DNA from 3 places in the Pseudomonas sp. NPDC079086 genome. Region 3 is predicted to be linked to each of the others. Evidence: predicted binding sites of a transcription regulator. Region 3 holds the regulator's gene; each other region holds the start of a gene.
The links. The regulator FliA, encoded in region 3, starts transcription of late flagellar genes. The targets are predictions, from matches to a motif close to CTAAAGTTTNNNNNNNNNNNGCCGNTAA.

Region 1 (4,213 bases), on a different contig from region 3:
AGGGCAGGGATATCGACCCATGACTGATGATTGCTGATCACCAGGTAGGAGGTGCTCTGGCGCAGGTCGGCGCTGCCGCGAATGTCCCATTGCACCGGGAGCAGGCTGGCGAAGATCAGTTTATTTATCTCCGCCCAGGTTTCCGCGACCCACATCACCCCGCGTGAGCTGGCCGTTTTCAGTGCTTTGCCGGGCAGTACGAATTTGCCTAGAGCGATCAGCAGCAAGGGGCCGATCAGTATCAGCGTATTGAGTAACAACAGAATAATGACGCTAAGACCGGTCAACAGACGGCGCATGGCAACTCCTGATGGCGCGCTTTAGCGGCAATGATAAGCAGTCGTGCCAAGGCTTCCAAGCCGCTGAGTTGCAATTGATGTCCAATGGCCATTAGTTGTTTCAAGTCAGCCTAATGCTGGCTATTGTTCATCTATGCTTGTCCGACAATAGCCGGGTTACTTTCTCGTCTGAGTGCAATCCATGTTGAAGTGTATTGCTGTGACTGACGTACGCGTCGGTATGTATGTTCACGAGTTCTGTGGCGCATGGATGGACCACCCGTTCTGGAAGTCCAAGTTTTTGCTCAAGTCCGAAAAAGACTTGCAGCGAATCAAGGCCAGTAGCATCGGCGAACTGTGGATTGATGTCAGCAAGGGGCTGGATGTCGAGGTTGGCACTGTGAGTGTCAGCCCTGAGGAAGTCGCCGCCGAAGCCGAGGCTGCGCTGTTGGCTGCGGTGCAGAGCCCGCCGGTCAGCCTTGCGGTGTCGATGGAAGATGAGATGCAGCGTGCGGTCAAACTCTGCGAGCGCTCCAAGGCTGCAGTGGTCAGCATGTTTGGTGATGCGCGCATGGGCCAGGCGTTGCAGTTCGAGCAGGCAGGTGAGTTGGTTGAGGAAATTTCCGATTCGATCATGCGCCATCCGAATGCGCTAATCAGCCCTGGCGCGGCTGAAGAATGCCGATGAATACACCTACATGCATTCGGTGGCGGTTTGCGCGCTGATGATTGCCCTGGCACGTAATCTGGGCCTGAACGAGGGTCAAGTGCGCGAGGCAGGGCTGGCTGGATTGCTGCACGATATCGGCAAGATGGCGATTCCCAATGAGGTGCTCAACAAGCCGGGCAAGCTCACTGATAGCGAATTCGCCACCGTCCGTGACCATCCCGAAGCCGGTTCGCGCATGCTGATCGAAAGCAAGCAGGTCAGTGCTTTGGTGTTGGACGTCTGCCTGCACCACCATGAAAAGGTTGATGGCAGCGGCTACCCGCATCGCCTGGCTGGTGAGCAGATCAGTCTTTACGCGCGCATGGGCGCGGTGTGCGATGTGTATGACGCGATCACCTCCAATCGGCCTTACAAAGAGGGATGGGATCCGGCTGAGTCGATCCGCAAGATGGCCGAGTGGAAGGGCCATTTCGACCCTGTGGTGTTCCAGGCCTTTGTCAAAACGGTGGGCATTTACCCGGTGGGTTCACTGGTGCGCTTGGAGAGTGGGCGCATCGGCGTGGTGATGGAGCAGCAGGCCAAATCCCTGCTCGCACCTAAGGTGAAGGTGTTCTTTTCGTCCCGGTCGAAAACCCCAATCCCACAGGAAACCCTTGACCTCAGCAAGCTGGTCGGTCGCGACAAGATTGTCGGCCGTGAGTCCGCTGAGGAGTGGGGCTTTCGCAATGTCGAGGAGCTCTGGAGCGGCATCTCTAGGTAGCTCTTCTGACACCATGGCTCACTTGTCGAGCGGGTAACGGGTCGTGGCCCGGTCACTCAACTATGCTTATTACCCATGAATGCCCGCAGGCGCGCTGCTTGGGCGTGCTTCTTGCTTAAAGTTTTGCTTTGGCGCGCCCCTGAAGTTGGCGCGCTCAACAGGTTGAGGTGTGTATGACTGGAGTACTCAAGCCGGGTGTGCGGCTGCTGGAACGTTTCAGCTTCGCGCGCAAGTTTCAGTTGGTGTTTGTTCTGTTTGCCTTGCCGTTGGGGTTTTCATTGTGGGTAATCAGCAGCAATTACCTGGAACGACTCAATTCCATCGACCATGAACTGGAAGGCATCAGTGCCCTGCAGGGCATGGCCGGCGTGCAGCAAACGTTGATTGAGCAGCGCACATTGCTATCGCGCTGGAAAGGCACGGAGAAAGCTGCCGAAGCATTATTGCGTGCACGTGCAGCTGACCTAGAACCGGCCTTGCAGGCGTTGCAGCAGCCTCTCCAATCTGATTTGTTCAGCGACCAGGCCCGCCAGCATTTACAGAATCTCAGCGCCGGGCAGGCAGAGCTGAGTATCGACGTGCTGGGTAAGCTGGCACTGCCCGACGCCCTTGAACGTTACCAAAAGAACCTTCTGGGCTTGCTTGCCCTACGTGAGCAGGTGGCTACCGACAGTGGTCTGATCCTCGACCCGCAGCTCGACACCTACCTGATGATGGAGCAGCTGACCTACACCTTGCCGCGGTTGCTTGAACAATTGGGCAGCTTTGTCAGTCAGGGGCATGGCGCGGTGGTGTCGCAACATTTCACCTTGCAGAGTCGGGTACTGATTCGTGACCTGCGGCGCAGCCTGGATGAGTCGCGCAGCCAGCTGCTCAAGGCGCAATCGACCCTTGGTCTCGAAGCTCCGCGCGCCATGCGCCAGCTGCAAGGGCCCTATGATGAGGCGCTGCAGGGCTACGAGGCCTTCCTTGCGGGCATCGATCGCGACATGTTCGAGGCCAGCCCGATGGCTCTGACTCCGGAGCAGTTCGTGCAGCGTACCGATGTCCTTCAGGGGCAGTTGCTTGGCCTACAGGCGGCGTTATACCAACAGTTTGCCGCTAGCCTCGGCTATTACCGGCAGAAGGCTCTGACCGCGATGATCGAAGCGATTGGGGTGTTCAGCCTGCTCACCCTGCTGGCGCTGTATGTGCTGTTTTGCCTGAATGCCTCGATCCGTCGAAGTACTGCCGGAATTATCCAGGCCGCCGAAGGCCTGCGTGATGGTGACCTGCGTGTGCGCATGCACGTGCACGGCGAGGATGATCTGGCCAGCATCGCCATGGCTCTGAATACTGCAGTTGGCCAGTTGCGCGACTCCATGCAGGGCGTTAATCAGCAGAGCCAGCAACTGGGCGGCACTGTGCAGATGCTCAACGGCGAGGCGCGTAATGCCCTGGAGTCGGTGGAGCAGCAGCAAGCGCAGATGAGCCAGATTGCCGCTTCCGCCACTGAAATGGCCGCCACCGCGCAAAGCGTGGCGCAAAGCTGCGAGCAGGCTGCGGTGGAAGCCAGCCAGACCCGCGAAATCGCCAATCAGAGCAACCAGCGCAGCGCGCGCACCAGCGAGAGCATGCGCCAGCTCAGCAGTCGCCTCGGCGACAGCGCCACTACCTTGCAGCAATTGCGCACGCAGACCGAGCAGATCACCCGAGTGGTGGATGTGATCAAGGGCATCGCCGAACAGACCAATTTGCTGGCGCTCAACGCCGCCATTGAAGCCGCGCGTGCCGGTGATCAAGGTCGCGGTTTTGCCGTGGTCGCCGATGAGGTGCGTAGCCTTTCGCAGCGAACGCAGAACTCCACGGCGGAAATCGCCGAAACCGTGGCCAACCTGCACCGCGTGGTCGGCCAGTCGGTGACCCAAATGGAAGACGCCGTGCGCCAGGCTGAAGGTGATGTCGGCAGCGTGTTGGCCATGGGCGAGGACCTGAATGCCATCGTCGAGTCGGTACAACTGGTTACTGATCGACTGGCGCAGATCGCCACCGCCGCCGAGCAGCAGGCTGCCACTGCCGATGAAGTCAGCGGCAATATCCAGCAGGTCGACCAAGCCGCCAGTGCCTTGCTTGAGGGCGCGCAGGCGGTGAGCAACGCCGCTGAACAGCTGCGCCAAGGTAGTCAGGTGCTGGCGCAGAACACGGCGCGTTTCAAGCTCGACTGAGGGTCTGTCTACGATCTGCTGCGCGTCGGCCCTGCTGCGTTAAAAACAAGCTCGGAAAGCCACTTGTGGCTAACGCGCTTCAGCGTGACCCCGAAGGGGCGAGTGAAACGAGTAATGCTCATGTACAACAGTACACTCGCGTGCGAGCCCAGTCCGCTTCCTCGCCTGTTTTGACCAGCCGGAGGCTGTTACTAACGTAGCGCCTTGCAGGACTCTAGCTCGCAAGATCTTTGATCGGGACTAAGGGTTCGGCCTGTTTGCAAGCACGGTCTCGCCCTTGACGCTGCGGGCGGCCTGCCGC
Region 2 (4,213 bases), on a different contig from region 3:
CTTGCCTGATGGCAGCCTGGGTGGCGCCTTTCTGCCAGGGTTCAACCTCGATCTGCTGCTCAGTTTCCCGCTGGTCATTGCGCGTCATTGGCTGTATCGCCGAGATCTGTTCCTCGCTGCCGGTGGATTCGACGCCGAGTTCCCTGAGGCATTTGAGTTCGAACTGTTGACCCGGCTCATCGAGCAGGAAGGGTTGGTTGGTCTCGGGCATGTCGATGAACCACTGCTGATCACGGATGCACCTGCGCTTCGGGACAACCCGGATGAGCGGCGCGTTATTGAGCGTCATCTGGCTCAGCGTGGCTATCAGGCTCGGGTTGTTCCGGGGTTGCCTGCGCGTTATCGCATTGATTACGGCCATTCGAATACACCGCTGGTGTCGATCATTATTGCGGTCGACACGTCCCTTGTCTGTCTACAGCGTTGCCTGGACAGTGTGCTCGAGAAAACCCGCTACGGGCATTACGAGATCCTGTTCGGCGCCCATCAAGCGATGGATGCGGATACTCAGGTGTGGCTGCAGGGTATTGCTGATCTGGCAGACGCCCGGCTCCGGGTTGTTGCAGCTGCGGATATTACCCAGGCCCAGCATCAGGCAGCCCTGGCAGCTCAAAGCGAGTACTTGCTGTTGTTGTCTGGTGAGGCGGTCGCGGTGAGCGACGGCTGGCTGGATGAATTGCTCAATCACGCGCAGCGTCCTGAAGTCGGTGTCGTTGGCGGCAAACTGCTGAGCGGTGATGGGCGTATTGATCAAGCGGGCTTGCTGCTCGGGCTGCGCGGTCCTGCAGGTCGTGCTTTTGCCGGTGAAGCAATGGACAGCGCTGGCTACCTACAGCGCCTGCAGGTCGATCAGAACTACAGCGCCGTCAGCGATGCCTGTCTGATGGTCCGCGCTGAGATCTATCATCAAGTCGGCGGGTTGGATACAACGCTGAGTGCCTACCGTGATGTCGATTTCTGCCTTCGGGTGCGTTCAGCGGGTTACCTGACCGTATGGGCTGCTCATGCGGTGTTAATGCATGACCATGTATACCGAGAGCCTGACGTGGCTGAGCAGGATGCTCTCTATGAGCGTCACCTGCCCGATATTGCACGTGATCCTGCTTACAACCGTAATCTGGCGCTCAGCGGGCGCGGTTTTGATTTAGAAACTGACGCCGGTTTGACCTGGCGTCCACTGAGCTGGCGCCCGCTGCCAGTGATACTGGCGCATCCGGCGGACCCCTTTGGCTGCGGTAACTACCGTGTGATCAAACCGTTCTCGGCGCTTAAAGAGTACGGAATGGTCGATGGCATGATGTCTATTGGGCTGTTGCAGGTGCCGGATCTGGAACGTCTTGATCCTGACGTGATTGTGTTGCAACGACAAATAGGTGATGAGCGGCTGGATGCGATGCGGCGGATCAAGAAGTTCTCGCGCGCTTTCACCATTTATGAGTTGGACGATTACCTGCCCAACCTGCCACTCAAAAGCGTGCATCGTCCGCAGATGCCAAAAGACATACTTAAGTCGCTGCGCAAGGGGCTGAGCTTTGTTGATCGCTTCACGGTATCCACTGCGCCGTTGGCTGAGGCCTTTGCCGGTTTGCATGGGGACATTCGGGTGGTTGAGAACCGCTTGCCGGTGGATTGGTGGAGCGGCCTCTCATCCAAGCGGCAACGCGGCAGGAAACCTCGCGTTGGCTGGGCGGGTGGTGTCAGTCATACCGGTGATCTTGAGTTGATCGCTGATGTGGTCAAGGAGCTGGCAGGCGAGGTCGAATGGGTGTTTATGGGGATGTGCCCGGACCGAATTCGTCCTTATGTACAGGAGTTGCATGCCGGCGTTGCAATTGATCTGTACCCAGCCGCATTGGCCCGGCTGGATCTGGATCTGGCTTTGGCACCAGTCGAGCAGAACTTGTTCAACGAATGCAAAAGCAACTTGCGTCTTCTTGAGTACGGCGCGTGTGGTTTCCCGGTAGTTTGCAGTGACTTGGTGTGCTACCAGGGCGCATTGCCGGTAACTCGGGTGAAAAACCGTTTCAAGGATTGGGTCGACGCCATTCGTATGCACATCAGTGATCTGGAGGCGAGTGCCAGGATGGGCGATGAGCTGCGTCGTCAGGTACAGGATGGCTGGATGCTGGATGGGGCAAATATTGAGGCTTGGAGAGTCTCATGGTTGCCCGATTGATGCCGACAACATGCTGTCGGTTTGTGTGATGCATTAAGAAAGCTGTTTTGGTGTGTGAAAAAAATCGGTATTTTCCGTCGGGATGTCGGCAGATACCAAATTTTTCTCGGGTTTGCCGCTTAAGTAATTGTTCTATATGCGGAAAAAAAAATAGAACGAGTTGCTAAAGCTGTTCTTAAGGCCGCCGATATAAAGATCGAATGCGAACTTTATGGGGCGTCTGAGCAAAGCAGGCCCGAAGCTCGCAGGCTCAGACAAACTCAGTAGCACGGTCCTTTGGAGGCAAACACCATGGCCCTTACAGTCAACACAAACGTAGCGTCACTCAACACTCAGCGTAACCTCAACAGCTCATCCAAAGGCCTGGACACTTCGCTGCAGCGCCTGTCCACTGGCTTTCGCATCAACAGTGCCAAGGATGACGCCGCCGGCTTGCAGATTTCCAACCGTCTGACCAGCCAGATCAACGGTCTGAACGTTGCGACCCGTAACTCCAACGACGGCATCTCCCTGGCGCAAACCGCTGAAGGTGCGCTGCAGCAGTCGACTGGTATTCTGCAGCGTATCCGTGACCTGGCCCTGCAATCGGCTAACGGTTCCAACGGTGCGACTGAGCGTGCAGCTCTGCAAGGCGAAGTGTCGCAGTTGCAACAAGAACTGAACCGCATCTCTGAAACCACCAGCTTCGGTGGTCGTAAGATCCTCGACGGTTCCTTCGGTTCGCAAAGCTTCCAGGTTGGCGCTAACGCCTACGAAACTATCAGTGTTTCGATCGGCTCTGCTGCTACTGACCGTATTGGTATCAACCGTTTCACTACTGATGGCGCAGGTGCTGCAGCTACTGCTTCGGGGGCTGCGTTCAGTGCCACATCGGGTAGTGCGTACGGTAGTTCTTCCTTCAACATCAACTCTAAGCTGTCTGATGGCGACGTGGCCATTGCTGGTGCCGCTAGTGGTTCTGCCAGTGAAGTAGCTCGTGCTATTAACGCCAAGAGCGATGAAACGGGTGTGACGGCGAATGCTCGTACCGTTGCAACTTTGGGTGGCATCACTGCTTCCGGGACCGTTTCCTTCGATCTGTCGGGCTTGACCAGTAAGTCACTTGCAACTGACTCATCGTCTGTCTCTGCCGTGGTTAGTGATTTGAGCGATCTGTCTTCCTTGGCAGATGCAATTAACCGCGAAACGGGTAAGACTGGTATTTCTGCGGTCTCCAAAGGTAGCACCATTGAGCTTGTTAGCTCTCGCGGTGATGCAATCAGCATCAGCAACTATGCAGGCTCGGGCGGTGCGACTCTGACCACGAAGAGCTTTGATGGTGAAACTGATGTAGGTACTGCTGCAACTATCGTTGCGGGTGGTGGTGCGCGTGCAGACGGCCAAGTTCAGCTCGAAGCAGCTGATGCTTTCAGCGTTAATGGTCTGACTGGCGGCTTGGGTACTGACGGTTTCAGTGAGTTGGATGCGGTCAATACCATCGATATCAGTACCGCAACAGGTGCACAGGATGCTCTGGGTATCATCAACGGTGCGATCTCCAATATCGATAGCCAGCGTGCCCAGCTCGGTGCTGTTCAAAACCGTTTCGAGAACACTATCTCGAACCTGCAAAACATCTCCGAGAACTCCTCTGCCGCTCGTAGCCGGATCCGTGATACTGACTTCGCTGCTGAAACTTCGGAACTGACCAAGAATCAGATCCTGCAGCAGGCCGGTACTGCGATCTTAGCCCAGGCTAACCAGCTGCCACAGGCTGTACTCAGCCTGCTCGGCTAAGGGTAAAGGCGCTAGACTACGGGGGGAAGGGCTTAGCTCTTCTCCCCGTTCCCTCATTCTGAGGAGAAAGTTATGGACATTAGTTCTATTCAAGTTACGTCTACACCTGTCGCTGCTGCCTCGAAAGCAGAGCGTGCACCGGATTCAGCTGCAAAGGTTGTGGCTGGCGCTGTTGAGCGTAAGTCATCGGAGAGCAGTGCGACGGCTTCAGTCGAAAATGCTGAGAGTGGCACTCCAGCTTCCCGTGAAGACGTCGAAGCG
Region 3 (4,213 bases):
AAGTACGGCGCGCAGCATATTGCCCTGGTCAGCCTGGACAGCTACCGCATTGGTGCTCAGGAGCAACTCAAGACTCTGGGGCGTATTCTCAATGTCCCGGTGACCCTGGTCGATCCGGGTCAGTCGCTGACCCAGGCCCTGGCTCCGCTGGCGCGCAAGCGAGTGGTGCTGATCGATACTGCCGGCCTGCCCGCCAACGACCCAGCCCTGCGTATGCAGCTGGAAACCCTGGCCAGCCGTGGCGTCAACGCAAAAAATTATCTAGTAATGGCCGCCACCAGCCAGGGCCAAGTGCTGAAAGCCGCCTACCATAGTTATAAGCGCTGCGGCTTGTCTGGTTGCATCCTGACCAAAGCAGATGAAGCCACCAGCCTGGGTGAGGTTTTAGGACTGGCTATTAGCCAGCGTCTACCGGTAGCCTATCTCACTGATGGGCCACGCATTCCCGATGACTTGCAGATTCCCCGCAGTCATCAGTTGGTGAGCCGAGCCGTAGGGCTGCAGGCGACCCAAGATCCAAGCGAGGATACGATGGCGGAGATGTTTGCCGGCCTTTACCAGCAACCTGCACGACGCGTCAGTTAAGTGGCAGGTTGTTGGAATTGAAACGTGCTTAGCCGACCAAGTGGCTCCAGTCGAAGTTAGACAAGGTGTTAGAAAACATGGGTATGCATCCCGTACAGGTGATTGCGGTGACCGGCGGCAAAGGTGGCGTCGGTAAGACCAACGTCTCGGTGAACCTGGCGTTGGCCCTGGCTGATCTCGGCCGCCGGGTAATGCTGATGGACGCCGACTTGGGCTTGGCCAACGTCGATGTGCTGCTTGGCCTAAGCGCTAAACGCACCCTGGAAGACGTCATCAGCGGCGAGTGTGAACTGCGTGATGTGTTGCTGCAGGGGCCTGGCGGCATTCGTATCGTGCCAGCAGCGTCTGGCATTCAGAGCATGGTGCAGCTATCGCCCATGCAGCATGCCGGGCTGATCCAGGCCTTCAGTGATATCAGCGACAACCTCGATGTGCTGATTATCGACACCGCCGCCGGTATTGGTGATGGTGTCGTCAGCTTCGTGCGCGCGGCCCAGGAAGTGTTGGTGGTGGTGTGCGATGAGCCCACGTCGATTACCGACGCCTACGCGCTGATCAAGCTGCTCAACCGCGACCACGGCATGAATCGTTTTCGCGTATTGGCCAATATGGCCCACAGCCCGCAGGAAGGTCGCAACCTCTTTGCTAAGCTGACTAAAGTGACTGATCGCTTTCTCGATGTTGCCCTGCAGTATGTAGGTGCAGTGCCTTACGACGAGTCAGTACGCAAGGCCGTGCAGAAGCAGCGCGCGGTCTACGAAGCCTTCCCGCGCTCGAAGTGCGCGCTGGCGTTCAAGGCGATAGCCCAGAAAGTCGACGCCTGGCCGTTACCGGCTAACCCGCGCGGTCATTTGGAGTTTTTCGTTGAGCGTCTGGTGCAGCAACCGATCGCGGACACGGCCATATGACAGCAGCCTCTGGACTTCGTATGTATAGCAAGGCGCAGGCGCAGGACTCCCAGCACCAGTTGATCGAGCGCTACGCGCCCCTAGTCAAACGCATTGCCTATCACCTGTTGGCCCGTCTGCCGGCCAATGTGCAGGTCGACGACTTGATCCAGGCCGGTATGATCGGTCTGCTCGAAGCGTCAAAAAAATACGACTCCAGCAAAGGCGCCAGTTTCGAGACATTCGCCGGTATTCGCATTCGTGGTTCGATGCTCGATGAGGTGCGCAAAGGTGACTGGGCGCCACGCTCGGTGCATCGCAATAGCCGCATGGTCAGTGATGCGATTAGAAAAATTGAGGCTAGAACTGGCAGAGACGCTAAAGATCAAGAGGTTGCGGCCGAACTCCAATTGAGTCTCGAGGATTACTACGGCATTCTTGGCGACACTTTAGGCAGCCGCCTGTTCAGTTTCGACGACCTGTTGCAGGACGGCGAGCACGGCGGGCTGGGTGAAGACGCTGGCAGCAACCACCTCGAACCTTCTCGTGATCTGGAAGATGAACGCTTTCAGGCGGCCTTGGCAGATGCTATTGCCAACCTGCCGGAGCGCGAGCGTCTAGTGTTAGCGCTATATTACGATGAAGAATTGAATCTTAAAGAGATCGGCGAGGTGTTGGGGGTTAGCGAATCACGTGTAAGCCAACTACACAGTCAGTGTGCCGCTCGTTTACGCGCTCGTCTGGGCGAGTGGCGCGCACATTGAGTTGCATTTGCTAACGCTGGGCCGGTTTCACGATTAAAAGCGCATACAGGTTGCTGGGTGCGTTTGGGACTGTACGGAGGTCGACTTGGACAAGAACATGAAAATCCTCATCGTTGATGACTTTTCAACGATGCGACGGATCATCAAGAACCTCCTGCGTGACTTGGGGTTCACCAACACAGCGGAAGCCGATGATGGCGTCACCGCGCTGCCCATGCTCCAGAGCGGCAGTTTCGATTTTCTGGTGACTGACTGGAACATGCCCGGTATGACGGGTATCGACCTGCTGCGTGCGGTTCGCGCAGATGAACGCCTGAAAACGCTACCGGTGTTGATGGTTACTGCAGAAGCCAAGCGCGATCAGATCATCGAAGCAGCCCAGGCTGGGGTTAACGGTTATGTAGTTAAACCGTTCACCGCCCAAGTGCTGAAAGAGAAGATCGAGAAAATCTTCGAGCGGGTCAACGGCTGATGTCTGCCATGAGGGTGCTATGGAACATAAAGATTCCGTTCAGGGTGACCTTGAGTCGACCCTGAAACACAACGCTCGCCAACTGGTAGATAGCCTGGAACAAGGCAACTTTGGTGAAGCGGTACAGCTGATACATGAGCTCAACAAGGCGCGTGACCGTGGTCTGTATCACGAAGTCGGCAAGCTGACGCGTGAGCTGCACAACGCCATCGTCAATTTCCAGCTCGACCCCCATATGCCGCATGCCACGGAGGTTTCGCAAATAACCGATGCCACTGAACGGCTGAATTACGTGGTGACGATGACCGAAAAAGCGGCCAATCGCACCATGGATCTGGTTGAGCAGAGTGCCCCATTGGTTAATGACCTCAGTAGTGAGGCACATAGCCTGAGCGCTGATTGGGGGCGCTTTATGCGCCGCGAGATGAGCGCCGATGGCTTCCGTGAGTTGGCCAAGCGTGTTGAGCTGTTTCTAGCTAGTAGCGAGCGTGATGGCGCCAAGATATCCGGGCACCTCAACGACATTCTGCTGGCTCAGGACTACCAGGACCTTACAGGGCAGGTGATCAAGCGTGTAACGCAGCTGGTTACCGAAGTGGAAAGCAACCTGCTGAAACTGGTGCTGATGGCCAGTCAGGTGGACCAATTTGCCGGCATTGAGCACAACCACGAGTTGCTCCGCGCCGAACAAGAAAAACAAAAAGAGCCTTCGCGTGGTGAAGGTCCGCAGATTCATGCCGATAAGCGTGAAGACGTCGCATCCAATCAGGATGATGTCGACGACCTGCTTTCCAGCCTGGGATTTTAGGAGCACGTCTTATGAGCTTCGGCGCCGATGAAGAAATCCTCCAGGACTTCCTGGTAGAGGCCGGCGAGATTCTTGAACTACTGTCCGAGCAGCTCGTAGAGCTGGAAAGTCGCCCGGATGACATGAATCTGCTCAACGCTATCTTTCGCGGGTTTCATACCGTCAAAGGTGGTGCCGGTTTTCTCCAGCTCAATGAGCTGGTGGAATGCTGCCATATCGCAGAAAACGTCTTCGACATCCTGCGTAAGGGTGAGCGGCGCGTCGACTCCGCGTTGATGGATGTGGTGCTGGAAGCACTGGATGCCGTCAACAGCATGTTTACCGAGGTGCGTGAGCGTACCGATCTAACCCCCGCCACCCCTGAGCTGCTGGCCGCCTTAGCCCGTTTGGCTGAGCCGGCTGGCGCAGAAGACACTGTGTCGGCTGAAGCGCACGTTGAGCCTGAACCTGAACCTGAAGTTGCTGAGACCGCAGGCGATATCACGGACAGTGAGTTCGAGCATTTGCTGGGCGCCTTGGATGAATCTCCGGCGCAAGTTCCGAGCGCTGCTAGCAGTGATGAAATTACTGATGATGAATTCGAGTCATTGCTCGATCAGCTGCATGGCAAAGGCCAGTTTGTGGCCCCTGATGTTGCACCTGCACCTGCTCCGGCCAAGCCAGTAGCGGCGTCTGGCGATGAAATCACCGATGATGA

Region 1: a site for FliA is predicted at 1,824-1,851, ahead of ACIGEK_RS00590 (methyl-accepting chemotaxis protein). Genes of this name have one in related genera too.
Region 2: a site for FliA is predicted at 2,340-2,367, ahead of ACIGEK_RS16520 (flagellin). Genes of this name have one in related genera too.

What each region holds. Positions count from the first base shown of each region.
Region 1 covers NZ_JBITTY010000001.1:128,617-132,829, reverse strand. The annotation lists gene ACIGEK_RS00600 (acyltransferase) at 1-299, opposite strand, end outside; partial or broken gene ACIGEK_RS00595 (HD-GYP domain-containing protein) at 481-1,708, shown strand; gene ACIGEK_RS00590 (methyl-accepting chemotaxis protein) at 1,882-3,912, shown strand.
Region 2 covers NZ_JBITTY010000003.1:379,813-384,025, reverse strand. The annotation lists gene ACIGEK_RS16525 (glycosyltransferase) at 1-2,176, shown strand, start outside; gene ACIGEK_RS16520 (flagellin) at 2,468-3,952, shown strand; gene ACIGEK_RS16515 (flagellar protein FlaG) at 4,025-4,213, shown strand, end outside.
Region 3 covers NZ_JBITTY010000002.1:968,034-972,246, reverse strand. The annotation lists gene flhF (flagellar biosynthesis protein FlhF) at 1-585, shown strand, start outside; gene fleN (flagellar synthesis regulator FleN) at 663-1,493, shown strand; gene fliA (RNA polymerase sigma factor FliA) at 1,490-2,236, shown strand; gene ACIGEK_RS14250 (chemotaxis response regulator CheY) at 2,334-2,708, shown strand; gene ACIGEK_RS14245 (protein phosphatase CheZ) at 2,728-3,516, shown strand; gene ACIGEK_RS14240 (chemotaxis protein CheA) at 3,528-4,213, shown strand, end outside.